One region of the Oricola indica genome, then DNA from elsewhere that is predicted to be linked to it. Evidence: predicted binding sites of a transcription regulator. Region 1 holds the regulator's gene; each other region holds the start of a gene.
The links. The regulator PhoB, encoded in region 1, activates phosphate uptake and scavenging genes when phosphate is short. The targets are predictions, from matches to a motif close to TGTCATNNANCTGTCAT.
Positions count from the first base shown of each region.

Region 2: the regulator PhoB is predicted to act here: its motif matches at 2,545-2,561, upstream of phnF (phosphonate metabolism transcriptional regulator PhnF).
Region 3: the regulator PhoB is predicted to act here: its motif matches at 3,527-3,543, upstream of ACQK2M_RS04565 (NAD-glutamate dehydrogenase).
Region 4: the regulator PhoB is predicted to act here: its motif matches at 2,226-2,242, upstream of phnC (phosphonate ABC transporter ATP-binding protein).

Region 1 is NZ_OZ245747.1:4,586,023-4,593,895, reverse strand. It holds gene pstC (phosphate ABC transporter permease subunit PstC) at 1-963, shown strand, start outside; gene pstA (phosphate ABC transporter permease PstA) at 963-2,303, shown strand; gene pstB (phosphate ABC transporter ATP-binding protein PstB) at 2,324-3,133, shown strand; gene phoU (phosphate signaling complex protein PhoU) at 3,190-3,909, shown strand; gene phoB (phosphate regulon transcriptional regulator PhoB) at 3,927-4,619, shown strand; gene ACQK2M_RS22720 (GcrA family cell cycle regulator) at 4,689-5,243, opposite strand; gene ACQK2M_RS22715 (aspartate aminotransferase family protein) at 5,583-6,776, shown strand; gene argF (ornithine carbamoyltransferase) at 6,816-7,742, shown strand; gene ACQK2M_RS22705 (Hsp33 family molecular chaperone) at 7,739-7,873, shown strand, end outside.
Region 2 is NZ_OZ245747.1:2,308,132-2,316,004, reverse strand. It holds gene ACQK2M_RS11635 (alpha-D-ribose 1-methylphosphonate 5-phosphate C-P-lyase PhnJ) at 1-298, opposite strand, end outside; gene ACQK2M_RS11630 (carbon-phosphorus lyase complex subunit PhnI) at 295-1,398, opposite strand; gene phnH (phosphonate C-P lyase system protein PhnH) at 1,401-2,009, opposite strand; gene phnG (phosphonate C-P lyase system protein PhnG) at 2,009-2,467, opposite strand; gene phnF (phosphonate metabolism transcriptional regulator PhnF) at 2,578-3,324, shown strand; gene ACQK2M_RS11610 (crotonase/enoyl-CoA hydratase family protein) at 3,326-4,114, opposite strand; gene ACQK2M_RS11605 (hydroxymethylglutaryl-CoA lyase) at 4,119-5,000, opposite strand; gene ACQK2M_RS11600 (glutathione S-transferase family protein) at 4,982-5,656, opposite strand; gene ACQK2M_RS11595 (acetyl/propionyl/methylcrotonyl-CoA carboxylase subunit alpha) at 5,653-7,641, opposite strand; gene ACQK2M_RS11590 (O-acetyl-ADP-ribose deacetylase) at 7,710-7,873, opposite strand, start outside.
Region 3 is NZ_OZ245747.1:873,907-881,779, reverse strand. It holds gene ggt (gamma-glutamyltransferase) at 1-454, opposite strand, end outside; gene ACQK2M_RS04590 (GlcG/HbpS family heme-binding protein) at 581-1,009, shown strand; gene ACQK2M_RS04585 (hypothetical protein) at 1,014-1,397, opposite strand; gene ACQK2M_RS04580 (carbonic anhydrase) at 1,505-2,224, opposite strand; gene pdxY (pyridoxal kinase PdxY) at 2,281-3,159, opposite strand; gene ACQK2M_RS04570 (hypothetical protein) at 3,156-3,413, opposite strand; gene ACQK2M_RS04565 (NAD-glutamate dehydrogenase) at 3,596-7,873, shown strand, end outside.
Region 4 is NZ_OZ245747.1:2,316,530-2,324,402, forward strand. It holds gene ACQK2M_RS11635 (alpha-D-ribose 1-methylphosphonate 5-phosphate C-P-lyase PhnJ) at 1-80, shown strand, start outside; gene phnK (phosphonate C-P lyase system protein PhnK) at 77-853, shown strand; gene phnL (phosphonate C-P lyase system protein PhnL) at 868-1,572, shown strand; gene ACQK2M_RS11650 (DapH/DapD/GlmU-related protein) at 1,569-2,186, shown strand; gene phnC (phosphonate ABC transporter ATP-binding protein) at 2,425-3,264, shown strand; gene phnD (phosphonate ABC transporter substrate-binding protein) at 3,363-4,271, shown strand; gene phnE (phosphonate ABC transporter, permease protein PhnE) at 4,341-5,315, shown strand; gene phnE (phosphonate ABC transporter, permease protein PhnE) at 5,318-6,901, shown strand; gene ACQK2M_RS11675 (alpha-D-ribose 1-methylphosphonate 5-triphosphate diphosphatase) at 6,927-7,873, shown strand, end outside.

The DNA of each region.
Region 1 (7,873 bases):
CTGGCGGCGGCAGGTTTCATCCTGGCCTACCTGCGGTCGCACAAGGATTTTCGCGCCCGAAACGTCGTCGAAACGACAATTCGCTACCTTTTGATCGGTGCGGCCTCGATCGCGATCCTCACGACGATCGGCATCGTTCTCTCGCTGGTCTTCAACACTTGGGAATTCTTCCGGCTCTACTCCTGGACGGAGTTCTTCTTCGGCACGACATGGTCGCCGAGCTTCTCCGGCCGGGGCGGTTCGTCGGAGCTGGGTTTCGTGCCGCTCCTCTGGGGTACGCTTTATATCTCCTTTATCGCGCTGGCGGTATCGGTGCCGATCGGGCTCTTCGCGGCGATCTACCTGTCCGAATATGCCGGCCCGCACATGCGCGCCATCGCCAAGCCGCTGATCGAGGTTCTGGCCGGTATCCCGACCATCGTCTACGGTCTGTTTGCCCTCCTGACGGTCGGCCCGATGCTGCTGAGCGTGTTCGGAGAAGGAGGGCTTGGCTGGATGCAGGCAGGGACCGCCGTCATGACCGCCGGTCTCGTCATGGGCATCATGCTGATCCCCTTCGTGTCGTCCTTGTCGGATGACATCATCAACGCGGTGCCGCAGGCCATGCGCGACGGCTCGCTTGGCCTCGGTGCGACGCATTCCGAAACGGTTCGCCAGGTCATTCTTCCCGCCGCGCTTCCCGGCATCGTCGGCGCCATCCTGCTGGCCGCCTCGCGCGCCATCGGTGAAACGATGATCGTGGTGCTCGGCGCAGGCGCGGCTGCGAAACTGTCGCTCAATCCGTTTGAGGCCATGACCACCGTCACGGCAAAGATCGTCAGCCAGCTCACCGGCGACAGTGACTTTGCCTCGCCCGAGGCCCTCGTGGCCTTCGCCCTCGGCATGACGCTCTTCGTCATCACGCTGGGTCTGAATATTCTCGCCCTTTATATCGTCCGCAAGTACCGGGAGCAGTACGACTGATGACCGACGCGACCGCAGCCACTGGCGCACCCGCCCAAGCCCGCCGCCCGTTTGCGTCACTTCTGACGCTGGACGAGCACACCAAACGCCGCAACGCCACCGAAGCCCGGTTCAAGGCCTATGGCCTGGCCGCGGTCCTCGCCGGCCTTTTCTTCCTGGTCGTGCTGTTCGTTTCGATCATCTCGAACGGCATCCCCGCCTTCACCCGTATGGTCGTGGAGCTCGACTTCACCCTGACGCAGGCGCAGTTCGACGAGGCCGAGAGCCAGCTTCTCAAGACGGGCGCCTATCAGGGCTACTTCGTCGAGGGGTTCGACAAGGCGCTCGAGCAACGCGGTGTCGAGGTGGAGTATGACGCGGCCGTCCTCGATCGTCTGATCGGCAAGGTCGGCGGTATTATGCGCGAGTTCTACGCCGCAAACCCGGACAAGATCGGCGAGGAAGTGGTCTTCGAACTGCCGACCTCCTCACGCGTCGACGGCTATTTCAATGGCCGCCTGAAGCGCGAGGACGTGAGCGACAGCCGTTTCCTTGAGGCCAGCGATCTGGATCTCGCTGACGAATTGTACGAAGCGGGCATCATCAAGAGCGACTTCAACTGGACCTTCATCACTGGCGCCGATTCCGGCGTGGACAACCCGGGCGGCGCTGGTATCGGCGCTTCCGTGGTCGGTTCCTTCTTTATGATGATTGTCGTGCTGGCGCTAAGCCTCCCCATAGGCGTCGCCACCTCGATCTATCTCGAAGAATTCGCACCGAAAAACTGGTTCACCGACCTGATTGAGGTGAATATCTCCAACTTGGCCGCCGTGCCGTCGATTGTATTCGGTATCCTTGGTCTGGCGGTGTTCATCCAGTTCGCGGGTCTGCCGCAGTCTGCGCCACTGGTCGGTGGCCTTGTGCTGACGCTGATGACCTTGCCGACGATCATCATCTCGACCCGAGCCTCGCTGAAAGCGGTGCCGCCGTCGATCCGTGACGCCGCGCTGGGCGTCGGCGCGTCGAAGATGCAATCCGTCTTCCACCATGTGCTTCCGCTCGCCATGCCGGGCATCCTGACGGGAACGATCATCGGACTGGCGCAGGCACTTGGCGAAACCGCGCCGTTGCTGCTGATCGGCATGGTCGGCTTCGTGGCGCGCGGCTACCCGGACAGCTTCCTCACCGGTTTCACCGAGGCCAACTCGGCCATGCCTGCCCAGATTTACACCTGGGCGGCCCGCGCCGATGCGAGTTTCTACGAAAAAGCATGGGGCGGGATCATCGTCCTGTTATTGTTCCTCATGACCATGAACATCATTGCCATCATTCTGCGCCGCCGCTTCGAGCGCCGCTGGTAAGGAGAAAGACCATGAAAACGATGCTGACCGAAGCGGACAACACAGTCGCGACCGTGCCGGCCGCCGGCCCGAAAGACACAAAGATCAAGGCTCGCAAGGTGCAGGTCTATTACGGCGACACCCACGCGATCAAAGATGTCGATGTCGATCTCGAGGACAAGGCCGTCACCGCCTTCATCGGCCCGTCGGGCTGCGGCAAGTCGACCTTCCTGCGCTGCCTGAACAGGATGAACGACACGATCGACGTGGCGCGCGTCGAAGGCGAGATCACGATCGACGACGAGGACATTTACGACAAGAAGGTGGACCCCGTTCAGCTTCGCGCCAAGGTCGGCATGGTGTTCCAGAAGCCGAACCCGTTCCCGAAATCGATCTATGACAATGTTGCCTACGGCCCGCGCATTCACGGGCTCGCAAAGTCCAAGGCCGATCTCGACGTGATCGTCGAGAAATCGCTGCGCCGCGGTGCGATCTGGGACGAGGTCAAGGACCGCCTGACCGCACCCGGCACCGGTCTTTCCGGCGGCCAGCAGCAGCGTCTGTGCATTGCGCGCGCTGTCGCCACCGAACCGGAAGTCCTCCTGATGGACGAACCCTGCTCGGCTCTCGATCCGATTGCGACCGCAAAGGTCGAGGAACTGATCGACGAACTGCGCGAGAGCTACACCATCGTCATCGTAACGCACTCCATGCAGCAGGCAGCCCGCGTGTCGCAGCGCACGGCGATGTTCCACCTCGGAGAGCTCGTCGAGTTTGGTGATACGAAGGAGATCTTCACCAACCCGACCGAAAAACGCACACAGGACTACATCACCGGCCGGTTCGGGTAATTCCCGGCTCGGGTGGTGAAACAGCGATAACGAAACAAGGGAAGGACAGTCCGATGGTGCCAACGAGCCATACGGTGACCGCTTTCGACGAGGACATGAAATTCCTCGCCCACAAGATTGCCGAAATGGGCGGTCTTGCCGAGCGCATGGTGGAAAGCTCCATCCGCGCGCTTATCAAGTCGGACATTCCGCTCGCGCAGAAGGTCATCACCGACGATCTCGTTCTCGACGAGGCCCAGGCGACGCTCGACGACAAGGTCGTGCAGATCATCGCACAGCGCCAGCCCGTCGCCAGCGACCTGCGGGAGGTCTTCTCGACCATTCGTATCGCCAGCGACCTCGAGCGTATCGGCGACCTAGCCAAGAACATCGCCAAACGCGTTGTCGCGATTTCCGAGCGCGGTCATTCCGTCAATCTGGTCCGCGGCATCGACCATATCGGCGATCTCGCCCTGGCCCAGCTCAAGGAAGTGCTCGACGCTTTCGGCTCGCGCTCGGTCACGCGCATCAACATGGTCCGCGACCGCGATGACGAGATCGACGCGATGTACACGTCGCTGTTCCGCGAACTCCTCACCTACATGATGGAGGATCCGCGCAACATCACGACCTGCACGCATCTGCTGTTCTGCGCCAAGAACATCGAGCGCATCGGCGATCACGCCACCAACATCGCGGAATCCGTCTATTACATCGTGACGGGCGAGCATCTGTCCGCCTTTCGCCCGAAAGAAGACAAGACGCACAAAATCGTCGTGGATCAGCCCGACGCTTGATGCATGGGAGCATAGGCATGGGCAATCAGCCAAAGGTGATGGTTGTCGAGGATGAAGAAGCGCTTAGCGTTCTGCTGAAGTACAATCTGGAATCGGAAGGATACCGGGTCGACGCGGAACTGCGCGGCGACGAGGCCGAGATAGCGCTCCGTGAATCCGTGCCCGATCTCTTGATACTCGACTGGATGTTGCCGGGTCTCAGCGGCATCGAATTGTGCCGTCGGCTGCGTGCGCGGCCAGAGACGCAGCGCCTGCCGATCATCATGCTCACCGCGCGCGGCGAGGAAAGCGAGCGTATTCGCGGGCTTTCGACCGGTGCGGACGACTATGTCGTCAAGCCATTCTCGACGCCCGAACTGATGGCGCGGGTCAAGGCCATGTTGCGCCGCGCCCGCCCGGAAATCGTCGCCAGCGTGCTCAAGGTCGGGGAACTCGAACTCGACCGCGAGACCCATCGCGTCTATCGCAACGGGCGCGAGATCAAGCTCGGACCGACGGAATTCCGCCTTCTGGAGTTCTTCCTGCAGGCCCCTGGCCGGGTGTTCTCGCGCGCGCAACTGCTCGATGGCGTGTGGGGCGAGGACATCTATGTCGACGATCGCACCGTTGACGTACATATCGGTCGCCTGCGCAAATCCATCAATATCGGAAAGATGAGGGATCCGATCCGCACGGTTCGCGGGGCAGGCTATTCGCTGGAAGCGGTCTGACGCCCGCCAATTCCGTAACAAAAAGGGCGGCCATTGGCCGCCCTTTTTCTTTTCCTGATGTCCTCTCGCTCAGCGCGAGCGCTTGCGCTCGGATGTCGGCTGGAAGGCGAGTTTCGCGTGGTATTTGCAATAGGGCGAGGATTCCTCGGACTGGTGTCCGCAGAAATGGAAGTCTTCCGACAACGGATCGCCCTGCGGCCACTTGCAGGTGTTCTCATTGAGCTCGACCAGCGTCAGGTTCTTCGAGATCGGAACGACGACGTCCTCGATCGGACGGCGGTCGGCTTCCGCGAAGGCCACTGTGCTGACTTCGTTCTTCATCACCGTCGCGCCGACGGCATGCGTAACCGTCGTGAGGGTGCGTCCGCCGGCACCACCGCCGCCGCCGCCACCGCCGGAATAACCGCCGCCCCGTGGCGTGGAGGCCCGCGGCGCAACGCTGCGCTTGGTCTTGGGTGCGCCCGAGGAAACCGATTTCGCCCGGCCGGACAATTTCAGCCGGTGGACCTTGCCGATCACGGCATTGCGGCTCACGCCGCCGAGTTGTGCGGCGATCTGGCTGGCGCTCAGGCCGTCGGCCCATAGCTTCTTCAACATTTCGACGCGTTCGTCAGTCCAGCTCACTTCCGTCTCTCCATCCAATGACTGTGCGCAGAATCCTTCTCCGTGGCTCGGTTTTTCCAAGAAAAACCGGCACCCGAACGCGAAACTTGGGAGTAAACTCTGCGTGGTTGGCCCCGCTTGAAAGGAAACTACTATGGCCGCTGACTCGCTGACAAGAGTCGCCGGACATCCGTGAATCCGATTTCGCGGTTTTCAACAACTTGCATTTTTTATCTTGCCGACGCCCCCCGGAGACGCGGAATCTCCAGCCCGATTGACGCAAGCGCGGTCTGATCTTAAAACCGGAATGCCGCCGGAACAGGCGGCTTTTTTCGTTTGCACACCATGCGGGGCAATCAAATGACGCAACCATCGCCGCTGTTCGAGACCTATGCGCGGGCCGACATCGCCTTCGATCACGGAGAAGGCTCCTGGATCGTGGACACGCGCGGCGAGCGATATCTCGATTTCGGCGGCGGCATCGCCGTCAGCGCGCTCGGTCATGCGCATCCGCATCTGGTGGAGACACTGCGCGAGCAGGCCGGGAAGCTCTGGCATACCTCCAATCTCTACGAGGTGCCGGAACAGCGCCGGCTCGCCCAGCGCCTCGTCGACGCGACCTTTGCCGACAAGGTCTTTTTCACCAATTCCGGCGCCGAGGCGCTTGAATGCGCCATCAAGACGGCGCGGCGCTATCACTATGCCAAGGGGCATCCCGAGCGCTTCCGCATCATCACCTTCGAGGGCGCCTTTCACGGCCGGACGCTGGCGACCATCGCCGCCGGCGGTCAGCCGAAATATCTCGAGGGCTTCGGTCCCAAGGTCGAAGGTTTCGACCAGGTGCCCTTCGACGACATGGACGCCCTGAAGGCGGCGATCACGGACGAGACCGCGGCGCTGCTCATCGAGCCCGTGCAGGGCGAGGGCGGCATCCGTCCGGTCGCGCTGAGCTTCCTGCGCGATTTGCGCGCGCTCTGCGACGACAAGGGCCTGCTGCTGATCTTCGACGAGGTCCAGTCCGGCATGGGCCGGACCGGCAAGCTGTTCGCGCATGAGTGGGCCGGCATTGAACCGGACATCATGGCCGTGGCCAAGGCGATCGGCGGCGGCTTTCCGATGGGCGCCTGTCTTGCGACCGAAGAGGCGGCGAACGGCATGGTGCCCGGCGTGCACGGAACGACCTATGGCGGCAATCCGCTTGCCATGGCGGTCGGCAACGCCGTGCTCGACGTCATCCTCGCCGATGGCTTCCTGGAGGCCGTGCATGACAAGGCGCTGCGCCTGAAGCAAGGGCTCGCCTCGATCGTCGACCGTTATCCCGACGTGCTGGCCGAAGTGCGCGGCGAAGGGCTGATGCTCGGCATCAAATGCGTCGTGCCCAACACCGCCCTTGTGAAGCAGCTTTACGCAAACCACATGTTGACGATACCGGCGGGCGACAATGTCGTGCGCATCCTTCCGCCTCTGACCTCGACAGACGAGGATATCAAGATCGCGCTCGAACGCGTCGAAGAGGCCGTATCGCATCTGTCCGCAACGGGACGTGACCGGTAAAACCGGTCCGTCATACGAAACCCTTTTGGATTCCGAACCATGAGTGTCCGTCATTTTCTCGATATCGCTGCCATCCCGGCGGAAGAACTGCGCGTAATCCTCGAAGGCGCGAAACAGCGAAAGGCCGCTCAGAAGGCGGGCACCGCCGACAGGCCGCTCGAAGGCAAGGCGCTGGCCATGATCTTCGAAAAGCCGTCGACGCGCACGCGCGTGTCCTTCGATGTCGGCATGCGCCAGCTTGGCGGCGAAACGATCATGCTGACCGGGACCGAAATGCAGCTCGGCCGTGACGAGACCATCGCCGACACGGCGCGGGTGCTGTCGCGCTATGTCGACATCATCATGATCCGCACCAAGGAACACGACCGGCTGATGGAACTGGCCGATGCCGCGACAGTGCCCGTCATCAACGCGCTGACCGACGACACCCATCCCTGCCAGATCATGGCCGACGTGATGACCTACGAGGAGCATCGCGGGCCGATCGAGGGCCATCGCATTGCGTGGACCGGCGACGGCAACAATGTCCTGCACTCGCTGATCGAGGCGTCGCCGCAATTCGGTTTCGACCTCTCCGTCGCCGTACCCGAGGGCAACGAGCCGGGGCAGCGCTATGTCGACTGGGCCCGGTCGCGTGGCGGCAAGGTGGAGATCGGCCACGATCCGGAGGCTGCGGTCGCCGGCGCGGATGCCGTCGTCACCGACACATGGGTGTCGATGGGCCAGGAGGAAAAGGCGCGCGGCCACAACATATTCATGCCTTACCAAGTCAATGAGCGCCTGATGAAGCAGGCTTCCGAGGACGCCCTGTTCATGCACTGCCTTCCCGCACACCGCGGCGAGGAGGTGACGGACGGCGTGATCGACGGCCCGCAATCCGTCGTCTTCGACGAGGCCGAGAACCGGCTTCATGCGCAAAAGGAAATCATCGCCTGGTGTCTTGGCGTGGGGATCGGCGCACGATGAGCGAACACATCGCCTTCACGGGCATGAGCGACACGGATCCGATCGACGCGGTGGTCCCTTACCGGGTCGACGCGCTGGATGCGCGCGGCCGGGCGGTCATGGTCGGCCCCATGCTCGACGCGATCCTTGAC
Region 2 (7,873 bases), 2.3 Mb from region 1:
CGACATCGGCAACCTTTGCGAAGAAGGCACGTATCGACACAGCATTGGTGGTATCGTCCGCGCCCTGGTCGATGACCTTGAGCGTATCGTCCGGCCCGATGATAGAGGCAGTCACCTGCACGCCGCCGGTGCCCCAGCCATAGGGCATCGGCATTTCGCGCGATGCGAACGGCACCTGGTAACCCGGAATGGCGATCCCCTTGAGGATCGCGCGCCGGATCATTCGCTTGGTCTGCTCGTCGAGATAGGCGAAATTGTAACTCGCCAATCCGTCATCGATTTCGGTCTCGAATGTCATTCCGCCGCCTCCGGCATGGCCTCGTCTCCGCTCTGTTTGCGTGCATGTTCGCCCCGCATGCGGCGCACCAGATCCAGTTCGGCCTGAAAATCGACATAGTGCGGCAGCTTCAGATGCTCGACGAACCCCGTCGCCTGCACATTGTCGGAATGCGAGATCACGAATTCCTCGTCCTGCGCCGGCGCGAACTTGTCCTCGCCGAGTTCATCGGCCCGCAGCGCCCGGTCACACAGGGCCATCGCCATCGCCTTGCGCTCCGACTGTCCGAAGACCAGCCCGTAGCCGCGCGTGAATTGCGGCGGCGCCTTGGCCGATCCCTTGAACTGGTTGACCATCTGGCACTCGGTAACGCGGATGCGCCCGAGCGAGACCGTCAGACCCAGTTCAGGCATCTTGTATTCGACCTCCACTTCGCCAATGCGGATTTCACCGACGAAGGGATGCGAGCGGGCATAGCCGCGCTGCGTCGAGTAGCCGAGCGCAAGCAGGAACCCCTCGTCGCCCCGCGCCAGCGCCTGCAGCCGTGTATCCCGGCCCATCGGAAATTCCATAGGCGTGCGGGTCAGGTCGCCGATCTCCTCGCCACTGGTTTCGCCGTCGCTTTCGATCAGCCCTTCCTGCACCAGGATGTCGGACACCCGCATCGCCGGAACGCCGTCGCCCTCGCGCGCTTCCGGGTCGTCCGGCGCATCGTCGCCGGCAAGGGAAGGGTCGAGCAATCGGTGCGTGTAGTCGAAGGTCGGCCCGAGCATCTGGCCGCCCGGCAAATCCTTGTAGGTCGCCGAGACGCGCCGCTCGACCTGCATCGCGCCGGTATCGATCGGCTCGGAATATCCGAAGCGCGGCAGCGTCGTACGATAGGCGCGCAGCAGGAAGATCGCCTCGATCAGGTCGCCCCGCGCCTGCTTGATCGCCAACGCAGCGAGCTCCCGGTCGTAAACCGAACCTTCGGCCATCACCCGGTCGCAAGCCAACGCAAGCTGTTCGGCGATCTGGCCGAGCGTCACGGATGGCAGAGAACGGTCGCCGCGCCGCCGGTCGGCGAGCAGTCGGTGCGCATTGCGAATGGCGGCCTCGCCGCCCTTGACCGCGACATACATGGCTACGCCTCCCCGTTTCCGATCCGCGTGGTGCGTGGCAGGCAGGCGATCGCATCCGGTGCGGCGAGAACGAGATCGAGCCCGCGCGGGTAGAGTTCGTTGATCGCCTGCCACTGCATCTCGAAATGGCCCGGCAATGGACGCGGCGCGATGCTGTTCGTCTTCCTGATGCCGGGGCCGGAAAGCGTCAGCACCGGACCACCGGACAAAGATGCCGTCTGCAGGATTACCGTCGTCGAACGGTCCGGATACTCCTGCGTACCGAGCGCGAAGCCGGTCAGCGGCGGCAGGTGTGCCGGGTTGGACGCAATCGCGAAAACGGCATCGGACGGCATCTGCGCGAGCGGCACTCCCGTATGGAAGGCGAGCCAGCCCGCAACGGCCTCGTTCTTCGCCATTTCCGCTTCGAGCCAGACCGGCGTGTCCGCGTCGGCCAGTGTCAGCGCCACTGCCGCAGCGGCTGCGTTCAGCGGCGCAGGCGGGCTGATGGCGGCATCGATCGGGTGTACTGTACCCGGTCGCGCCATCGCGTCCATCACGGCGCGAAACACCGATTGCGACGCGAAAACCGGATCGGCGAATCCGCCTTCGACGATATGTGCCGTTGCCATCAGTCTTCTCCGCGAACCATGGTGAAGAAATCGACCTTTGTCGCCGCCGTCTCCGCCTTGCGCTTCGCATCGCGTTCAGCCAGCGCGGCGGTCAGCGGCGCAACGATCTCCTCGTCGATTTTCGAAGCCATTTCATTGTCTTGTGCGAGCGCGTCGAGAATCGCGATCAGCTTGGCCTTGAGCCTGTCGCGCCCCAGCGTCACGGCGTGGCCGACCGTACCATTGTCCAGGCGCACAGTGGCGCGAGTCGCGGTCGCCTCGCCGAAATTGAACGGAGAGCCTCCGCCGCCGATACGCCCGCGCAGCGCGATCAGTCCGGTTTCTGGGCCGCGCACCATCTCGCAGGCCGGGTCGATCCCGAGCCCGTTCCACAGCGCCAGCAAATCCTTCCCGTCGGCCAGCGCCAACGCGGACAGCCTTTGCGCGCGCGTCTCCTGCACCGAATTGTCCGTCATCATATTCATTGTCCGGTTTTGCATCTATATTTGTCTATTGATATAGACAACTGAACATATTAGACACCTAGCCGTCTGCGGTGACAAGAGTGTGACAGGATGCGCGAAAAGGATTGCAGGATTTGACAGGTGCACTGCTCGAACGGAAATCCGGCGTGGCGCTTTGGCGCCAGATCGCGGATCTGATCCGCTCCGATATCGCCACCGGAGGCGCTGCCAAGAACGACCGCCTCCCCCCGGAAATGGAACTGGCAGGGCGCTACGGCGTCAATCGCCACACGGTGCGCGCCGCTATCGCCGCGCTCGAGCAGGAAGGCGTGCTGCGCTCCGAGCAGGGTCGCGGCACCTTCATCCGCCGCCGCAAGCGGCTGAGCTATCCGATCGCCAAACGCACGCGCTTTTCCGCCGGTCTGGGAACGCAGGCTGGCACGACGCGCACGCGCCTGCTCCAAAGCGGCGAAGACGCTGCATCGCAAACGGTTTCGGAAAACCTCGATATCGCTCCGGATACGCCGGTCATTCGGCTCGATACGGTCAGCGAGGCGGATGGCGTGCCGGTCTCCCGCGCCACCTCATGGTTCGACGCCAACCGGTTCGCCGGAATCGACACGGCCTTCGAAGAGCATGCTTCCATCACCAAAGCGCTCGCCGCCTGCGGCGTGACGGACTATGTGCGCAAATCGACTATCATCGAAGCGCGGCACGCCTCCAGCGAGGATATCGACCTGTTGCGCCTGTCGGCCGGCGCCATCGTCCTGGTCACCCGCGCGGTCAACGCCGACTCCGACGGCAACCCGATCCAGTATTCGGAAACGCGCTTCGCCGCCGACCGGGTGGAACTGAAGATCGAGACCGACTGACCTACCCCTTTCGCCAGGGCGGTGTTTCCTTCGCGAAAAACGCGGCAATACCCGCCTGTGCTTCCTCGGTTTCCCAGCGTTCCGCCAGCGCGTTTGCGGTCATATCCGCCTGTTCCGCCGGATCGGGACCGGCAAGCTTGCGCGCCAGCGTCTTGGCGTCGGCAACGGCACCCGGCGCGCAAGAAAGGAAAGCCGCCGCCTCTTCCTCCACGGCGGCGTCCAATTCCCCATCCGGCGCGACCCGTGCGACCAGCCCGCTACGCAATCCGAAATCCGGCCCAAAGGGCTTGGCGCTGAAGAAAACCTGTCGTGAGAAAGCTGGGCCGAGCCTGGAGACCACAAAGGGCCCGATCGTCGCGGGGATCAGCCCGAGACGCGTTTCGGTCAGCGCGAATTTCGCATTATCCGCCGCAACGACGATATCCGACACGGCCATCAGCCCAAGGCCGCCGCCATAGGCAGCCCCCTGAACGCGCGCGATCACTGGCTTCGAAAGCGCGTTCCATGCGCCGAGCATGCCCGCGAGCGCCCGCGCCTCCGCCATTTTGCCCGCGCGGTCCTTTTCCGCCTGCTCGCGCATCCAGCCGAGATCGCCACCGGCGCAGAAGGTCTTCCCCTCGCCGGCGAGGATGATGGCGCGGATCGCGGCATCGCCGCCAAGTTCCACCGCCGCCGCTGTCAGCTCAGCGATCATTCGAGCATTCATCGCATTGTGCTTGTCCGGTCGGGCGAGCGTGGCTGTCGCGATTCCGCGTGCATCCGTTTCCACCCGGATCGTCTCGTATCCCATCGCGTCACTCCCCCGCCGGCACCGTGGCGATCTCTTTCGCGAGATAAGCTTCCGCCGCCGCCAGCTTGTCCATGTCGATGCCGGTCTCCCAGCCATCCGCCGCCAGCATAATAGCCAGCGCTGTGGTCGAGACGTTGCCCTTGGCGCCCGGCGCATAGGGACACCCGCCGAGTCCGCCGACGGCACTGTCGAAGGTCCTGAGTCCGAGACCGAGGCTGGCCCACACATTGTCGAGCGCCCGGTTGTTGGTATCGTGAAAATGACCGGCAAGACGGTCGGCCGGAACAGCCTCTAGCACTGCCTCGAGCATGGCCCCGACCGTGTCAGGCGTACCGTGGCCGATCGTGTCGCCAAGCGAAATCTCGTAGCACCCCATTTCCAACAGCCGTGCCGCCACGTCGCGCACCGCTTCCGGGAGTATCGCGCCCTCATAGGGGCAAGCGACAACACAGGAGACATAGCCGCGCACCGGAATGGCCGCGCGCTCGGCAGCCTCCATGATCGGCATGAACCGTTCCAAGCTTTCGGCGATGGTACAGTTGATATTCTTCTGGCTGAACGTCTCCGAGGCCGCGCCGAAGATCGCCACCTCGTCTGCCTTCGCCGCGACGGCGCGCTCGAATCCCTTGAGGTTCGGCGTCAGCGCTGCATAGGTGACACCCGGCCTGCGCCTGATTCCGGCGAGAACGGCCTCGGCGTCGGCCAGTTGAGGCACCCATTTCGGCGAGACGAAACTCGTCGCCTCGATCCTGTCGAACCCGGCGTCGGACAGAAGATCGATCAGCGCGATCTTCTTGTCCGTCGGGATCACGGCCTTTTCATTCTGCAACCCGTCCCGCGGGCCGACCTCGTAGATGCGCGCGCGGCTCACGCCGGCACTTCCCATACGGGATAGAAGTCGCGGTCGAACAGCTTCGGATCACCATCGTTCGGAAGCGACGCCTTGAAAGCCGGCCGCGCGGTTATGCGGCCATACCAGTCTCCGACATGCGGGAAATCGTCCAGCGATGCGTAATGCGTCCCCATGAAGACCGCCTGCCCGACCGCTATATCCACCGCGGAAAAACCGGAGGAAAGCAGATAGTCGCGCCTTGCGCCGGGTTCGGACAGACGCGCCTCGATCGCCGCGAAACACTTCTTCAGTCGCGCCGCCTCCAGCTTCATCACGATCGGAGACCGCATGCTGTCCTCATAGAGCGCGACATGCTGCTGCGTCAGCGCGGCGGTATGCTGGCTAATCGTCTCCGCGAAATGCAGCCATGTCAGCCACTCGGCGCGTTCGGGATCGCCCGGAAGACGGCCCAGACCGGCATCGGGAAAGCGCTCGCACAGATATTCCATCATCGCGCCGCTCTCGAACATGGTGGCGCCGTCGATTTCGAGCGCCGGAACGCGCCCGGCGGGCGACACCGCCAGATAGTCCGGCTTGCGCAATGTCTTGTCGAATGAATGGACGACAAGGTCGAATGGCGCACCGAGTTCGTTGAGCAGCCACAGCACCCGCATGGACCGCGTTTCATGGCAATGATGCAACCGAATCAAGATCCGGTCTCCTCGAAACGCAGCAGAACCGCGCCGCCATCCACGGTCTCGCCCTCGGCGCAGAAGATTTCCGCCACCAGCCCGGCGCGCGGGGCGGTCAGGCTTGTCTCCATCTTCATCGCTTCCAGGACGACCAGTTTGTCGCCCTTGTCCACGGCGACGCCTTCACGCGCGGTCACCGCGCGCACGATACCCGTCATCGGCGCGAGTATCGCATCGCCAAGATCGCCGTGATGCGCGGCGACAGCAAGCGGGTCGGGCATCAGCAGGTCATGCGCCACGCCGTCCATCAGGATCGATATCTCCGTGCCCTCGATCCCACGCCAGACTGCGATATTGGCCTCGATCATTGCTCCGGTGGCCCCGGTCCGCGCGGAAACCTTCGTGCCTTCGCGCACGATGCCACGCAGCCGCACGGTCTCTGCGCCCCCCTCAAGCACGACCGAACCGTCGCCTGGAAGGAGAAGCCGGCGCTTCAGTTCCTCGCCCCCGTGCATGAAACGAACGGGGTGCGATGCGTCGCCCCACAAGCGCCAACCGGCAAAGCGCGCGGCCGGATCGAGCTCAAGCGCCGTCACCGCAGCCAGCGCGATCGCGGCCTCGGTCAGCGGTTCGGACACGATCAGTGCAGAACTTTCCCGGTCGATCAGGCCCGTATCCACCTCGCCCCGCGCAAAGCCTTCATGTGAGGCCAGCGTCGCGAGAAACGCCGCATTGGTCACCGTTCCCGCCACATGCGTTCCGCGCAGTGCCGTGCCGAGTTTCGAAAGGGCCTCGTCACGCGTTTCGCCGTGGGTGATCACCTTGGCGATCATCGGATCGTAGAAGGGGGTGATCGCGTCGCCGGAGCGCACGCCGGCATCGTTGCGCGCATTTTGGTCGAAGGCCAGGTGATGCAGCGTCCCCGTTGCCGGCAGGAAGCCGTTCGCCGGGTCTTCCGCATAAAGCCGCGCCTCGAATGCATGTCCGCTGATCGCGATATCGCCCTGGGAAAGCGGCAGTGTCTCACCCGCTGCTACGCGCAGTTGCCATTCGACGAGGTCCTGTCCCGTGATAGCTTCAGTCACCGGATGCTCGACCTGCAGCCGCGTGTTCATTTCCATGAACCAGAAGCCGTCCGACCGAAGCGGCCCCGAGCCGTCGGCGATGAACTCGATCGTGCCGGCGCCCGAATAGTTGATCGCCTGCGCTGCCTTGACGGCCGCCTCGGTCATCGCGGCGCGAACGTCATCGGTCATGCCCGGCGCGGGCGCTTCCTCGATCACTTTCTGGTGGCGGCGCTGCAGCGAGCAGTCGCGCTCGAAAAGATGGACGACATTGCCGTGACTGTCGCCGAAGACCTGCACCTCGATATGGCGCGGTGTGGCGACGTATTTCTCGACCAGGACTCGGTCGTCGCCGAAGGCGGATTTCGCCTCCCGCTTCGCGGCCCCTAACGCATCCTTGAACGCCCTCTGATCGTCGACCTTGCGCATACCTTTGCCGCCGCCGCCCGCACGCGCCTTTATGAGCACCGGATAGCCGATCTCATTGGCCTTGGCGGCCAGCACGACGACCTCCTGTGCTTCGCCGTGATAGCCGGGCACCACCGGCACGCCGGCTTTCTCCATCAGGCGTTTGGCGGCGTCCTTCAGGCCCATGGCGCGGATCGAATCCGCAGAAGGCCCGACGAAGACGAGCCCAGCCGCCTCGACCGCCTCCACAAATTCCGGGTTTTCCGAAAGAAAGCCGTAGCCCGGATGGATCGCCTCGGCGCCGGTCCGTTTCGCTGCCGCGATGATCGCATTCGCGTCGAGATAGCTATCGGTTGCCGGTGCCGGCCCGATCCGCACGGCTTCGTCGGCCAGCTCGACATGCAGCGCGCGCGCATCCGCATCCGAGAAGACTGCCACCGTCTTCACGCCGAGCCGGCGCGCCGTCGCAATGATCCGGCAGGCGATTTCGCCGCGATTGGCGATAAGCAACTTCGAGAAAGGCGGTTTCATGCAGTCGGTTTATCGTGCCGGCGGAGCGGAGCAAAGCCGCAAATTCATCCGTCGGTGTCCGGTTGCGGTCAGAGCCGGGCGATCGCGGCGCGATGCAGATCGGCCGAGGCTGCGCTGAAACAGCAAAAGGTCACGCTTTCGATGGAAACGTGATGCTCCAGCACATCGGCAACCGTACGCACGGCGATCTGGGCCGCTGGCTCCGCCGGATAGCCGTAGACACCGGTCGAGA
Region 3 (7,873 bases), 3.7 Mb from region 1:
CACGGGGCGCGATGGCAAAGCCTTCCTCGCCGTAACGGATCGCATCGCGCAGGAGGCGGTCGAAACCAAGCGTGCCGTGCAGCGCCAGAAGTGTCTCCCAGCCGCGCACCATGCCCGGCACCGTGACAGCATGGGCGGAGTGCGGCGGGATCGTGTCGAACCCGTTGTCGGCATACCAGTCCGCGGCGGCGCCGGCGGCCGCCCGGCCCGCGCCGTCGATCCCGGTGATTTCGCCGTCCGGCCGGCAGACGATGGCGAAACAGTCGCCGCCGATCCCCGTCATCTGCGGCTCGACCACGCCAAGCGTCGCGGCGGCGGCCACGGCGGCATCGGCGGCGTTGCCGCCCTCCTTGAGAATTTCCAGCGCCGTTGCCGCGGCAAGCGGGTGGGACGTCGCGACAAGACCGTTCTCGGCGAAGACCGGCGAACGGCCGGGAAGCTGGAAATTACGCATCGATTCTCGACACTCCGGGAAAAACTGTTTGAACGAACGGGAAAATCCGAACCATGCTAGGGTCGAAGCCCGGCAGCACGCCGCGCCCCATGAAATAGACCTCAAAAACCCAAGAGAACCAGTACCATGTCAACCATACCGCTCGCCGAGGCAAACCGGATCATCGAAGCCACGCTGGCCAAGGGCCGCGAAATGGGCATCAAGCCGCTGTCGGCGGCGGTGCTTGACCCGGGCGGCCACCTGATCGCGTTTCAGCGGTCGGACAACTCGTCCTTCCTGCGGTTCGAGATCGCGGCCGGGAAAGCCTATGGCGCCCTTGCCGTCGGAGCCGGCTCACGCTGGCTCAACGCCCAGGCGGAAACCCGGCCGCATTTTCTCGAAGGCCTGTCGAACGTCTCGGGCGGGAAGATCGTCGCCGTGCCGGGCGGTGTCCTCGTCAAGCGAGACGGTATGATCATCGGCGCCGTCGGCGTTACCGGCGACACGTCCGACAATGACGAGGCTTGCGCTGTCGCCGGTATCGAGGCCGCCGGTTTCGAGGCCGATCCCGGCTGACGGGTCAGCCGATCGACACGTCGCGGCCGGCCGACCGGATAGAGACGGAGAAACCGGCCATCAGGTCGACCGCCGCCATCACCATCAAAAGGAAGAACACCGAGGTCGCCGCGCCGGAGACCACCAGGAATTCCACCAGGAAGGCGACGAACACGAAGGTCGACAGAAGGTGGTCGATCACCGAGGCATTGGACGTGCGGGTCGATTTGAGGATCTCGAAGAACATGAAGACAAGGCCGGCAAGGATCAGCGACTCGCCGAGATCCATCCGCCAAACGCCACCGGACAGCATGGTCACCGAAAGGATCTGGCTCGACCACGGATCCCCGCCCGAAAACCCGGCGAGACCGGCGATTACGAGATTGTAGAGAATGAAGGGCACGATCATCAAAGGAATGTGCGACACCGGAAACCCCTTTCCTGGCTTTGTCCCGTCGCGCCGTTCCTAGAGCGTTTCCGGTCCAAAGGGAATTACCCGCGCGAATTCCTTCGATGTCAGTTGTCGATGCGCAATCCCGACTGCTCAAGCGCCGGTTCGAACGTGTCGGCGTCCGGGTCGTAGACCCACAAGACCCCTTCGGAAATGTCGAACCACGCACCGTGCAATGTCAGCCGCCCGTCGGCTTCGCGCTCGCGGATATAGGGGAAGCTCCGCAAGTTCTCGATCGATTTGCGCACAGACATGCACTCCACGGCCGTCTGCCGGGGATCGTGATCGGAATGGACATGCGCCTCTTCGGCATGATCGGCATGCATGTGACGGATCGGATCATGTCCTTCCCCGCCGGCGACGCTTTCGATGGCATTGTCGAGCAGGCTGATCCAGTGGCCGATCGCATCGCCCTGATCGAGCATCTCGCGGCGCTCGTCCAAAGCCGCCGCAACGCCACCGCAGCGCCCGTGGCCCATCACCACGATATGGCGGACACCGAGACTGACAACGGAAAACTCGATCGAGGCCACCGACGAGCGATAGCGCCCCTCCGCGTTATAGGGGGGAACGAGATTGGCGACATTGCGCAGGACGAAGATTTCGCCCGGCCCGGAATCGAAGATGATTTCCGGAGCGGCGCGCGAATCGCAACAGGCGATCACCAGCGCCTCCGGCTTCTGCCCGCTGGCGGCCAGTTCGCGATAATTGTCCGACCGTTTCCGGTAGGTGGAGTGCAGGAAGCCCTGGTAGCCGTCGAGCAGCTTTTGCGGAAATTTCGTCATGAAATCGAATTAGCGCCGGATCGCAGGGCTTTCAAGTTGTTGCGGCGCACCAATCTTCATGCGCGGCGCGGCCGTGTCGCGAGCCGGCGCAGTTGCACCATGGCCATCGGACGCGCGAAGCTGTCCCGGTCGGTTTCCAGCATCAGTTCGTCCGCCCCGCGCTTGCATGCCCGCGCGACGAGTTCGTAGACGGACGCGGTCGCCAGTTGCAGCGCCTTTTCCGGATCGCCTCCCTCGAGCAACCGCGCGAGGAACAGCGCGGCGGTCAGGTCGCCGGGCCCGTTCGGCGGGTTGTCGATGTTGCGGTGCTCGGCGAGCACGGCCTTGCCGTCGCTCACCAGAAGGTTGCCGGTCCCGCCGGCCAGCATCGAATGAGCGCTGGTCACGAGAACATGGCGCGCCGCCAGTTCGGCGGCGGCGTGGATGATCTGCGAATTGTCGCCCGCCTGCGTGCCGGTCAGCCAGGCGAATTCGTAACGGTTGGGCGTGACGATATCGGCGGTCGAAAACAGCCCGTCGCGGATTTCCGATGCGACCGCTTCGGGCACATAGAGCCCGCCCCGATCTCCGATGACGGGATCGCAGACATGCAGGAGATCCGGATTGGCGCGGCGCGCGGCGGCGATGAAATCAGAGACCGGCAGGGCCTGTTCGGCCGCACCGAGATAGCCGGTGACCACCGCGCCGACTTCGCCGAGATGCGGCGAGGCGGCGAGCGCCGCCATGAAATCGGCAAAGGTCGCGTTGTCGGGCACGATGCGCGGCGCGGGCCCGTGGCCCGGATGCCACGGCAGTGTCACCGTCGGCACCGACCAGACCGGGAAACCGAGCGATTCAAGCGCGAAGACGATGGCGCGATTGCCGACGGAACCGCGCGCGACATGGCTCGAAATGGCGACCACCGCGGGCCGCGAAGACCGTTGCGCCACACTCATCTCGAGAGATAGCCGACCAGCCAGATGGCGAGAACGATAAAGGCGATCAGGCCGAGCGCCCGGCCCGTCCGGCGGCCCCAGACCTCGACGGGATCGTTCGGATCGGCATCGTCGGCGGCCATGTGGGCACGCGCGCGATTGACCGTTCGCGCCAGGGTCGATTGCCCGAGCAGCTCCGAATCGACGGCGACGCGTTCGAGCGTTCTCTGCGCTTCTTCTTCTCTTTTTATGTCGTCGGGATGCTTGTTGGCCATGGCGAACCGCCGATCCTCTGAAACCAAGCGGACACTATCGCGGGCCGCAATGCCCGGCAACCGGGGGTGTTGCCGGAAGTCGGCGAGAACGAAAAAAGAAATGTGCTGCAAGCCGTAATCGCTTTGTTATGGTAGCGGCCCAAAAGAGCGGTACAGAGCCTTGAACCGGACGGGAGGGGACAATGGCGAAGAACGCGAGCAAAGCGGTCGAGAAATATATCGGAGCCGTCATCGAGCATCTTGGCTCTCCCGATGACCGAATGAAAAAACTCGTCCAAGCGCTGGTCTCGGAAGCGCATGAGGACGACCTTGCCCTTGTCGATCCGTCCTGTATGGCCAAGGCACTGGTTCACACAGCCGATGCGGTGGCGAATCACGCGCGCGGCGGATCGGTCGTCCGCGTCACGCCGGCCTGCGCGCCTAATTGCTGCGTCGTCTCCATCGTCAACGAGAACATGCCGTTCCTGTTCGATTCGGTGATGGGCGAAATCAACGACATGTCGCACCATGTCCGCCTCGTCGTGCATCCGATCTTCGACGTGAAGCACCACGGGCCGGAATTCGAGCTCATCGAACAGTCGCCCGCCGGCACGGCCGAGGAAGGCACGATCCGCACCAGTGTCATTCACGTCATGCTGGAAGACCTGACGGACGAAACGGCGAAGGCACTGCAGGAAAACCTGACATCCATCATCGGGCAGGTGAAGGCCGCCGTGCGCGACTGGCGCGCGATGCTGAAGCGCATGGACTCCGTGATGGAGGATCTGCAGACCCGGGTGCTGCCGGTCTCCCAGGCCGACGCCAACGAGGCGCTGGCCTTCCTCGAATGGCTGCGCGACGACAATTTCACCTTCCTCGGCATTCGCGAATACGACTATGTCGGCGGCGAAAAGAGCGGCCAGCTGGAACGCGCCGACATGGATGGCCTCGGCATCCTGTCCGATCCGACCGTTCGGGTCATGCGCCGCGGCGACGAACCGGTCACGACGACGCCGCAAATCCGGGAGTTTCTGAACTCCAGGGACATTCTCATCGTCGCGAAAGCCAACCTGAAGTCCAAGGTGCACCGCCGCTCCTACATGGATTACGTCGGCATCAAGAAATACGACGAGGAAGGCAGGCTGTCGGGCGAGTTGCGCGTCGTCGGCCTGTTCACCTCGACCGCCTATACGCGGTCGGTGACGCGGATCCCCTATCTGCGTTCCAAGATCGACGGCGTCATGAAACGCTCGCATTTCGATCCCGACGGCCATTCCGGCAAGGCGCTGATGAACGTGCTGGAATCCTATCCGCGCGACGAGCTTTTCCAGATCGACATCCCCACGCTGACAGACAATGTGCTCGCCATCGTCGCGCTGGCCGATCGGCCGCGCGTGCGCGTCCTGTCGAGGATCGACCCGTTCGACCGCTTCGTCTCGGTGATCGTCTTCGTGCCGCGCGATCGCTACAATTCCGAGGTTCGCGAGGAAATCGCCGATTATCTCGCCGACGCCTACAAGGGGCATGTCTCGGCCTATTATCCCGCCTTCCCCGAAGGATCGCTGGCGCGGGTTCATTTCATCATCGGCCGGCGCGAGGGCAAGACGCCGACACCGGCGCAGGCCAAGCTCGAAAGCGACATCGAGGCGATCACCCGCACCTGGGAGGATCATTTCCTCGAAGAACTGATGGCCGAGGGCATCAGCCCGGCGACGCGCGAATTGCGCGACGCGAATTTCCCGGAAACCTACCGGGACACGGTCCTGCCCGCCCAGGCCGTTCAGGATTTGCAGCGCATCGCCCGCCTGTCCGCGGCCAATCCGATCGATGTCGATTTCTTCCGCCCGACAGGCCAATCGCACAAGGAAGTCGGCGTCCGCATCTATCACTACGGTTCGCCGGTGGCGCTGTCGGAGCGCGTCCCGCTTCTGGAGAACATGGGCTTCCGCGTCATCAGCGAACTGACCTACGCCATCGACGTCGCCGGCAAGCTCGGCAACGTCGTCTGGCTGCACGAAATGCAGATCGAAAGCCAGTCCGGCAAATCCGTGCCCCTCGACGACGACGGCGTCATCTTCGAGGATGCATTCCTGTCGGTGTGGAAGAACGAGAGCGACAACGATCCCTATAACGGGCTCGTCCTCGCGACCGGGCTGACCTGCCGGCAGGTGACGGTGTTGCGTGCCTATGGGCGCTATCTGCGTCAGGCCGGCACGCCTTACGGGCAGGCCTATATGGCCGATGCGCTGATCCGCCACCCATTGCTCGCGCGGCAATTGCACGACCTGTTCCAGGCAATGTTCGACCCGGCCCGCGCCGAGGATCCCGGCGAGGACACCGAGGTCACGGCCAAGCACATCAAGGCCGCGATCGCCGATCAGCTCGCAGACGTGCCGTCGATCGACGACGACCGCATCCTGCGCTCCATCCTGACGGTGATCGAGGCGACGCTGCGCACCAATTATTTCAGCCCCGGCGCGAACGGCGAAACCCGGACCTCGCTCGCCTTCAAGCTGAATTCGCGCGCCATTGCCGAGCTGCCGGATCCCAAACCCTATCGCGAGATTTTCGTCTTCGGGCCGGAGGTCGAAGGCGTCCATCTGCGTTTCGGCCCCGTCGCACGCGGCGGCCTGCGCTGGTCCGACCGCGCCCAGGACTACCGCACCGAGGTGCTCGGCCTCGTCAAGGCGCAGCAGGTCAAGAATGCGGTGATCGTGCCGGTCGGCGCCAAGGGCGGCTTCTATCCGAAGCGCCTGCCCGCCGGCGGCAGCCGCGACGAGATCTTCGAGGCGGGCCGCGCCGCCTATATCACCTTCATCTCGACCCTGCTTTCCGTCACCGACAATCTCGAGGGCGACACGGTCGTACCGCCCAAACTGATGGTCCGCCGCGACGGCGACGATCCTTATTTCGTCGTCGCCGCCGACAAGGGCACGGCGACTTTCTCCGACACCGCCAATGCGATCTCGCAGGAGATGGGTTTCTGGCTGGACGACGCCTTCGCCTCGGGCGGCTCGGCCGGCTACGACCACAAGAAGATGGGCATCACGGCGCGCGGCGCCTGGGAAGCGGTCAAGCGGCACTTCCGCGAGATGGACAAGGACATCCAGTCCGAGCCCTTCACCGTGGTCGGCGTCGGCGACATGTCCGGCGACGTGTTCGGCAACGGCATGCTCCTGTCCGAGCAGATCCGTCTGATCGCCGCCTTCGACCACCGCGACATCTTCATCGATCCCGATCCGGACCCCGCATCGAGTTTCGCGGAGCGCCAGCGCATGTTCGCGCTCGGCCGGTCAAGCTGGCAGGACTACGACACCTCGAAACTCTCGAAGGGCGGCGGCATCTTCCCGCGCTCCCAGAAGTCGATCACGCTGTCGAAACAGGCCGCCGACGCGATCGGGCTGGACAAGACCAAGGCCTCGCCGAACGAGATCATGACCGCGATCCTCAAGGCGGATGCCGAACTCCTGTGGTTCGGCGGCATCGGCACCTATGTCCGCGCCTCGGGCGAGAGCAACCTCGACGCCGGCGACAAGGCCAATGACCCGATCCGCGTGACCGCGCGGGACGTCGGCGCCAAGGTCATCGGCGAAGGCGCCAATCTCGGCATGACGCAGCGCGCGCGCATCGAATACGGCCTGCATGGCGGCCGCTGCAACTCCGATGCGATCGACAACTCCGCCGGCGTCAACTCCTCCGACGTCGAGGTGAACATCAAGATCGCGCTCAAGCCCGCGATGGACGATGGCGACCTGCCGCGTCCGAAGCGCAACAAGCTGCTTGCGGAAATGACCGAGACGGTCGCCGCGCTGGTGCTGGAAAACAACTATCACCAGACGCTCGCCATTTCGCTCGCCGAAAAGCGCGGCCTGTCGATCCTGTCGCTGCAGCAGCGCCTGATGGAATATCTGGAGGAACGCGGCGCGCTCGACCGCTCCGTCGAGTTCCTGCCCGAAAACGACGTGATCGCGGAGCGCCAGAAATCGGGGCGCGGCCTGACCCGCGCCGAGATCGGCGTCCTGCTCTCCTATGCCAAGATCGTGCTCTTCGACGATCTCGTCAAAAGCCATCTGCCGGACGATCCGTATCTGCATGGCGACCTGATGGCCTATTTCCCGCCGCGCATGGTGAAGAACTTCGCCGGGCGGATCGAGAATCACAGGCTGCGGCGCGAGATCATCGCCACGCAACTCGCCAACGAGGCGATCAATCGCGGCGGCACGTCGCTGATCAGCCGTTTCGAGGATGCCACCGGCATGCTGCCGAGCGGTATCGTGCGCGCGCATGTCGCCGTGCGCGACGGCTATGGCTTTCCACCGCTCTATGCCGCCGTCGACGCGCTCGACAACAAGATATCCGGCGAACGCCAGATTGCCATCTACGAGGAACTCGGCAACGCGCTGCGCCAGGCGACCGGGCATTTCATCAAGACCGGCGAAAGCCATGCGCCGATCGAGGGGTCCGTCACCGCGCTGCGCGAC
Region 4 (7,873 bases), 2.3 Mb from region 1:
ATACCGACTATTGCGAAGAGCGCCGAGCCGAGGGCCATCGCGGCCATCTCTCCGGCGAAGCGATGGAGGCGGCGGAATGAGGGACGAACCGCTCCTGCGCGTCAGCGGGGTTTCGAAGTTCTACGGCAGCCGGATCGGATGCCAGGATGTCAGCTTCGAATTGTGGCCGGGCGAGGTACTCGCGATCGTCGGCGAATCCGGCTCGGGCAAGACGACGCTGCTGAACTGCATCTCCACGCGCCTGATGCCGACCGCCGGCACCGTCAGCTATCGCATGCGCGACGGCCAGTTCCGCGATCTCTACCGGATGGGCGAGGCGGAACGGCGTTTCCTGATGCGCACCGACTGGGGTTTTGTGCACCAGAATCCAGCCGACGGATTGCGGATGAGCGTCTCGGCGGGCGCCAATGTGGGTGAGCGGCTGATGGCCGTTGGAGAGCGCCACTACGGGAACATTCGCGAGACGGCGGCCGACTGGCTCGGCCGCGTCGAGATTACCGAGGATCGCATCGACGACCAGCCGCGCTCCTTTTCGGGCGGCATGCGCCAGCGGCTGCAGATCGCGCGCAATCTCGTCACCGGGCCGCGTCTCGTCTTCATGGACGAGCCGACCGGCGGTCTCGACGTCTCGGTCCAGGCGCGCCTGCTCGACCTTCTGCGCGGTCTCGTCAACGATCTCGGCCTCGCGGTCGTTGTCGTCACCCACGATCTCGCGGTCGCCCGCCTGCTGTCGCATCGCATGATGGTGATGAAGGACGGGCAGGTGGTGGAGACCGGACTGACCGACCGGGTGCTGGACGATCCGCGCGCGCCCTACACGCAACTCCTCGTGTCCTCGATCCTGCAAGTCTGAGAAGGAGCGCAACGATGCCCACGCCTGTCGTCGTTTCCGATGTTTCAAAGAGCTTCGTCATGCATCTGCGCGGCGGGATCATTATCCCGGTGGTCGAGCATGTCGATTTCTCGCTGAAAGCCGGTGCGTGCGCCGTGCTTGGCGGTCCGTCGGGTGCCGGAAAAAGCTCCATCCTGAAGATGCTCTACGGCAACTATGGCGTCGAGCGCGGTCAGATCCTGATCAAGCACGCCGGTGACTACGTCGATCTTGCCAGCGCCGACCCGCGAACTGTCCTGGCGGTGCGGCGCGACACGATCGGCTATGTCAGCCAGTTCCTGCGCGTCGTGCCGCGAGTTTCCGCACTCGACGTCGCGGCCGAGCCGCTGGTCCAGCGAGGCGCCGATCCTCAGGCCGCGCGCGACCGGGCGGCAGAGCTGTTTTCGCGGCTGAACCTGCCTGAAACCTTGTGGGACCTGCCGCCAGCAACCTTCTCCGGCGGCGAGCAGCAGCGTGTGAACATCGCGCGCGGCTTCATCACGGATCACCCGGTTCTGCTCCTTGATGAACCGACGGCTTCGCTCGATGCGAAGAACCGGCAGGTGGTGATTGACATGATCTCGGAGAAGAAGGCGGCAAATGTCGCGCTTCTCGGCATTTTCCACGATCAGGATGTGCGCGACGAGGTTGCCGACGCGGTCATCGACGTGACGCAATTCGCGGCGGTGAAGGCGGCATGACTAGGCTCTCCGAAGAGCCGCTGGTTCACCCGACCGCCGAGGTGACTGGCTCGGCGCTCGGTCGCTATACCGAGATCGCCGAACGTTGCCGCGTGCACGAGACGGCACTCGGCGACTATTCATACATGATGCAGGATTGCAGCGCATGGTGCGCGCGGATCGGCAAGTTCGCCAATATTGCTTCGAATGTGCGTCTCAACGCCACCAACCATCCGACGTGGCGGCCGACGCTGCATCATTTCACCTATCGTGCGGGCGATTACTGGGCGGATGCCTCCAACGAGGAGCAGTTCTTCGAATGGCGGCGCGAGAACATGGTGACCGTCGGCCACGACACCTGGTTCGGCCACGGCTCGACCGTGCTTCCGGGTGTGACCATCGGCGACGGCGCGGCGATCGGGGCCGGGGCCGTCGTCTCGAAGGACGTGGCGCCCTACACGATCGTCGGCGGCGTGCCGGCGAGACCGATCCGCGAACGCTTTCCCAAAGCTATCGCCGAGCGACTTCAGACGCTGGCCTGGTGGGACTGGGAGCACGCGGCGCTGCGTGCTTCGCTGGACGATTTCCGGAGCCTCGATATCGAGGAATTTCTGGAAAAATACGAATCCGCCTGAACCATTTCCGCCGCGTAATTACATGATCCGCCGATTTTGTTGACAGTTGGATGACATCCGGCTGTGCCTCTGTCTGTCGATCTCCCGAAAAAGCCCGGAATGCCTCGAAAAAGGGCAGGGTGGATGTTCGTCCACAAGCGACCATACAGTGTCACGCAATTGATATCGAACTGACATTTTGCGGTGATCCAAGCCGCTTAGACCCCCGGTTGGAACAGTCGGAACGCGGGGTTCGCCAGTGCTCGAAATCACGAATGTGACTCGCCGTTTCGGCGCCAATGCGGCCGTCAAGTCGGTCACCCTGACAATCCCCTCCGGCCAGATGGTCGGCGTCATCGGCGCATCAGGCGCTGGCAAATCGACCCTTCTTCGCATGATCAATCGCCTGATCGACCCGTCCGAGGGTCGGATCGTTTTCGAGGGCGCGGAAGTATCGTCGATTTCGGGACAGACGCTGCGCAACTGGCAGCGCGACTGCGCGATGATCTTCCAGCAGTTCAACCTGGTGCCGCGCATCGACGTGCTGACCAATGTGCTGCTCGGCCGGCTGAACCATCGCTCGACGCTATCGAGCATTCTGAACATGTTCACACGCGAGGAACGCGCCATGGCGATCGCCTCGTTGGAGCGCCTCGATATCGCGAAGACCGCGATGCAGCGCGCCGGCACGCTATCGGGTGGCCAGCAGCAGCGCGTCGCCATCGCGCGCGCGTTGATGCAGCAGCCGAAGGTGATCCTGGCAGACGAGCCGATCGCCTCGCTCGATCCGCGCAATGCGCAGATCGTCATGCAGTCGCTGCGCGACATCAACCAGAGCGACGGCATCACCGTCATCACCAATCTGCACACGCTCGACACCGCGCGCGCCTATTGCGAGCGCATCATCGGCATGTCGGGCGGCGAGGTCGTGTTCGACGGCACGCCGGACGACCTGACGGAGGCTGCAGCGCGGCGCATCTACGGCGCGGATGCGCTGGAGGAAGCGTTCTCCGAGGCCGTCACCTCAACCAGCTTCGGAGCGGGTCGCGAAAAGGTCGCGCCGAAACCCGAACCCGAAGTGGTCGCCGCACGGCCCTGACAGACAGAGAGAATTCCGCGCGATGTCGGTCGCGTTGCGCGGTGCGTTTTCAGAACGACCATCAAACGGGGACATTCCCCGCCAACAGGAGAGACGAAATGCTCAAGAAACTCCTTCTTGCTACCGCCGCGGTCGCGGCCATCGCAACCGGTTCCGTTTCCGCCCAGGCCCAGGACGTGTTCCGTATCGGCATCCTCGGCGGTGAAAACGAAGCCGACCGCCTGCGCAACTTCCAGTGCATGGTCGACCAGCTTCCGGAAGCCATCGGCGTCAAGGAAGTCAAGCTGTTCCCGGCTGCCGACTATGACGGCACGATCCAGGGCCTGCTCGGCGGCACGCTCGATTATGCCGAGCTCGGCGCATCCGGCTATGCCAAGGTCTACCTGACCGATCCGGACGCGGTCGATCCGGTCCTGACCACGGTTCAGACCGACGGTGCGACCGGCTATTATTCCATCATGCTCGCCCGCAAGGATTCCGGCATCAAGACGCTGGAAGACATGAAGGGCAAGAAGCTCGGCTTCGCCGATCCGGACTCCACCTCCGGCTACCTCGTCCCGTCCGTCGCCCTGCCGGCGCAGATCGGCGCGAAGGTCGATGACTACTTCGCTTCCACCGGCTTTGGCGGCGGCCATGAGAACAACGTTCTCGAAATGCTCAAGGGCACTTTCGACGGCGCCGTGACCTGGTCGTCGGGCGTTGGCGACTATGCCGACGGCTACACCTCGGGCAACATCCGCAAGATGGTCGACAAGGGCCTTCTGGACATGAACGACGTGGTCGAAGTCTGGCGTTCGCCGCTGATCCCGAACGGCCCGATCGTCGTTTCGAACAAGCTGGACAAGGACGTCCGCGCCAAGTTCGTTTCCTGGATGAAGGCTCTTCCGGAGTCCGATCCGGATTGCTTCTCCGCCATCCAGGGCGGCGACTACAAGGGCTTCGTCGACGTCGACCAGTCCTTCTATGAGACCATCATCGCCGCTCGCAAGGCGAAGATCGGCTCGTAAGGTCCGAGGCCTTTTCGATCGCCGCGGCTTTCGGGCCGCGGCGGCTTTTTCCTCTTTCGGATCTGATCGATGGCCGTGACAGATGCATCCGCGCATGGCGCCTATGTGGACAGAGACGGGCGTTATGACGTCGAGCGCCACTGGCGCGACCTCAACGCCACCAGGCGGCTCTACACCATCGGCGGACTTGTCGCTCTGGCGATCGCGCTGGTCGCGTCGCTGTGGTTCGCCAACGAGACCAATGCGGGCAAGTTTTTTGATCGCCTGCCGCATTTCTTCGATTTCGTCGGAGACCTGATCCCGCGGGACGGCTGGGAAGTCTGGCGCGCCCTGTTCGACCTGCCGAGCCCCTACGACACCGGCAGTCTGCAGTACAATTACCCGGTCGGACGGGTCTACATCACCGACAGCCTCTACGTTCCGGAATATTTCTACAAGATGCTGGAAACGCTGAACATTGCGGTGTTCGCGACGCTGATCGGCTTCACGTTCGGCTTCGTTTTCAGTTTCGTCGCGGCGAAGAACCTGACGGCGTCGCGCTGGTTGCGCTTTGTCGTGCGCCGCTTGATGGAAATCCTGCGCGCCTTTCCCGAAATCGTCATTGCGGGCTTCTTCCTGGCGATCTTCTCGCTGGGGCCGATCCCGGCGATGATCGCCGTGTCGATCCATACAATCGGCGCGCTCGGCAAGATGTTCTTCGAGGTCGTCGAAAACGCGGACATGAAGCCCGATGAGGGCCTGCGCGCGGTGGGCGGAAACTGGTTCGAGCGCGTCTGGTTCGGCATAGTGCCGCAGGTCATGCCGAACTTCATCAGCTATTTTCTGCTGCGCCTGGAGATCAATGTGCGCGCCTCCACCATTCTCGGCGCGGTTGGCGCGGGCGGTATCGGCGAGGCGCTGAGGCTCTCGATCAGCCGCGGCCACGAGGCCAAGACGCTCGCCATCATCCTGCTCCTGTTCGTCACGATCATCTGCGTGGACCAGCTTTCGGCCTGGTTGCGCAAGAAGCTCGTCGGCAAGCAGGCCTTCGAATTCGGACGCTGACCATGACGACGCTGACCGCAGACCAGATCGACGATATCGAACGGCGTCACCCGGACGCCTTCCGTCAGCCCTTTTTCAAGCGTTTCGCCTATCCGATCGCCGTCGTGGTGCTGGTTCTCTACACCGTCTATGCGTGGTGGTTCTTCTCCATCGGTTCGGTCATCGCGAACGGCAACTGGAACATCGCCGGCGCCTATCTCGCCGACTGGGTGTCGTACGAAGTGCGGCCGGATGTCGAATACAAGACCGGCGATATCGAGATCACCTATCCGCGTTTCTCGCCGCTCGGCGAGAATCCGGATCCGTCCTGGATCACGACCGAGCGCGGCCTCGTGACGGTTTCGGTCGAAGGTGCCGACACCAGCGATTCGAAGCCCGCCAGCACGGGCGGGGCAGGGGTCGGCGGCAGTTTCATGTCTCCGTCCTCGGATGCCACAAACACCGGCGGCAGCGGCCTTGCCGGCAGTTTCATGTCGCCGAGTTCGGATGCGTCCAGCATGGGCGGCAGCGCGGATGCGGGCGGCGACACGAGCGTCGTGACCGAAACCCGCGAGGGTATCGCCGAAGCGACGGTGGAGATTTCCTCGACCGCGAAGGCTGAGATCATCGCAGACGAGGTCCGGCTGACGCGCGGTGGCGAGACGCTGGTGCTGACGATCGATCGCAAGAACGAGAAGGTGTTCCCCGTCCGCGATCTGCCGTCCTGGGCGCTGCAGAAGGAAGAGGGTGAGAAGGTTCTCGCCTATTTCGGTTTTGCCGGCCGCGCGGAAGTGCGCTGGTACGAGGTCAAGGTGAACCGGCGGTTCCTCGGCTGGGAGAATTTCTGGTTCGACACGCGGTCGCCCTATTGGGGCAAGACCTTTCCCGAGGTGATGGCGTTGGCCTTTTCCAGCGAGCGTATTGATCCGGACCGGTCCAATCTCGCGGTGATGTGGGACAATATCGTCAACAATGCCGAGTGGCAGCATGGCGATGTCTGGATCAAGCTGCTGCAAACCATCGTCATGGCGTTTGTCGGCACGCTGTTTGCCGTGACGATTGCCTTTCCGCTGTCCTTCATGGCCGCGCGCAACATCACGCCGAACCGCTTCGTCAACCAGGTGCTGAAGCGGTTCTTCGATTTCCTGCGCTCCGTCGACATGTTGATCTGGGCGCTGTTCTTCACCCGCGCCTTCGGGCCGGGGCCGCTGGCCGGCATCTCGGCGATCTTCTTCACCGACACCGGCACGTTCGGTAAGCTCTATTCCGAGGCGCTGGAGAATATCGACGACAAGCAACGCGAAGGCGTGCGGTCGGTTGGAGCGTCGCCAGCGGCCGTTCAGCGCTTCGGCGTCGTGCCGCAGGTGTTGCCGGTTTTCATTTCGCAGGCGCTCTATTTCTGGGAATCCAACACGCGTTCGGCGACCATCATCGGCGCGGTCGGGGCCGGCGGTATCGGCCTTAAACTGTGGGAAGCGATGCGCACCAATGCGGACTGGGAAAATGTCGCCTATATGGTGATACTCATCCTCATTGTCGTCTTTGTTTTCGACAATATCTCGAATGCGCTTCGCTCGCGGCTGGTCGAGCCGGCGTCCAAGGAATGACGATGTCCACCGGAAAGCTTTTTTGATGAACGAGATACGCGGCGCGTCGGCCTTCGCCGGCGCGGGGACCGAAGAGATTTTCACCAATGCGCATGTCATCCTCGCCGACGAGGTGATCGACGGAACGGTGGTCGTGCGCGACGGCCGGATCGCCGATATCCAGCCGGGCCGCTCCAGCGTGCCGGCGCACGATCTGGAGGGCGACTACCTGACGCCTGGTCTTGTCGAACTGCACACCGATCACCTCGAAACACACTACAGCCCGCGTCCCGGCGTGGCGTGGAGCCTGATGGCGTCCGTTCAGGCCTATGACGCCCAAATCGCGACATCCGGCATCACCACCGTCTTCGATTGCTTCCGGATGGGTAGCGACGAGGACAATGGCTACGAGAAGGGCGAAATGCGCCGGCTGGCCGACGCGCTCAAGGCGGGGCAAGCGGCGGGACGGCTGCGCGCCGAACACCGCATCCACCTTCGCTGCGAGGTTTCCGCGCATAACGTGATCGACGAACTGGATGAATTCCGCGATGAGGATCTCGTCGGACTGGCTTCGCTTATGGACCATGCGCCCGGCCAGCGGCAGTTCCAGACGATGGACAAATACATCCTCTACTACAAGAAAAAGCGCGGTCTGACCGACGCCGAGTTCGAGGATTTCATCAAGCGGCGGCAGGCGGAATCCGCGCGCTATTCGGACAAGCACCGCGACGAGATTGCGGAGCATTGCCATGCGATGGGGATTACCGTCGCCTCGCATGACGACGCAACGCTCGAGCATGTCGATGACGCCATCCGGCTCGGCGTGAAGCTCGCGGAGTTTCCGACTTCCATTGAGGCGGCCAAGGCGTCGCACGAGGCCGGCATGAGCGTCCTCATGGGCGCGCCGAACATCGTGCGCGGCGGTTCGCATTCCGGCAATGTCGCCGCGATTGACCTGGCGCGCCACGGAATCCTCGACGTTCTGTCCTCGGA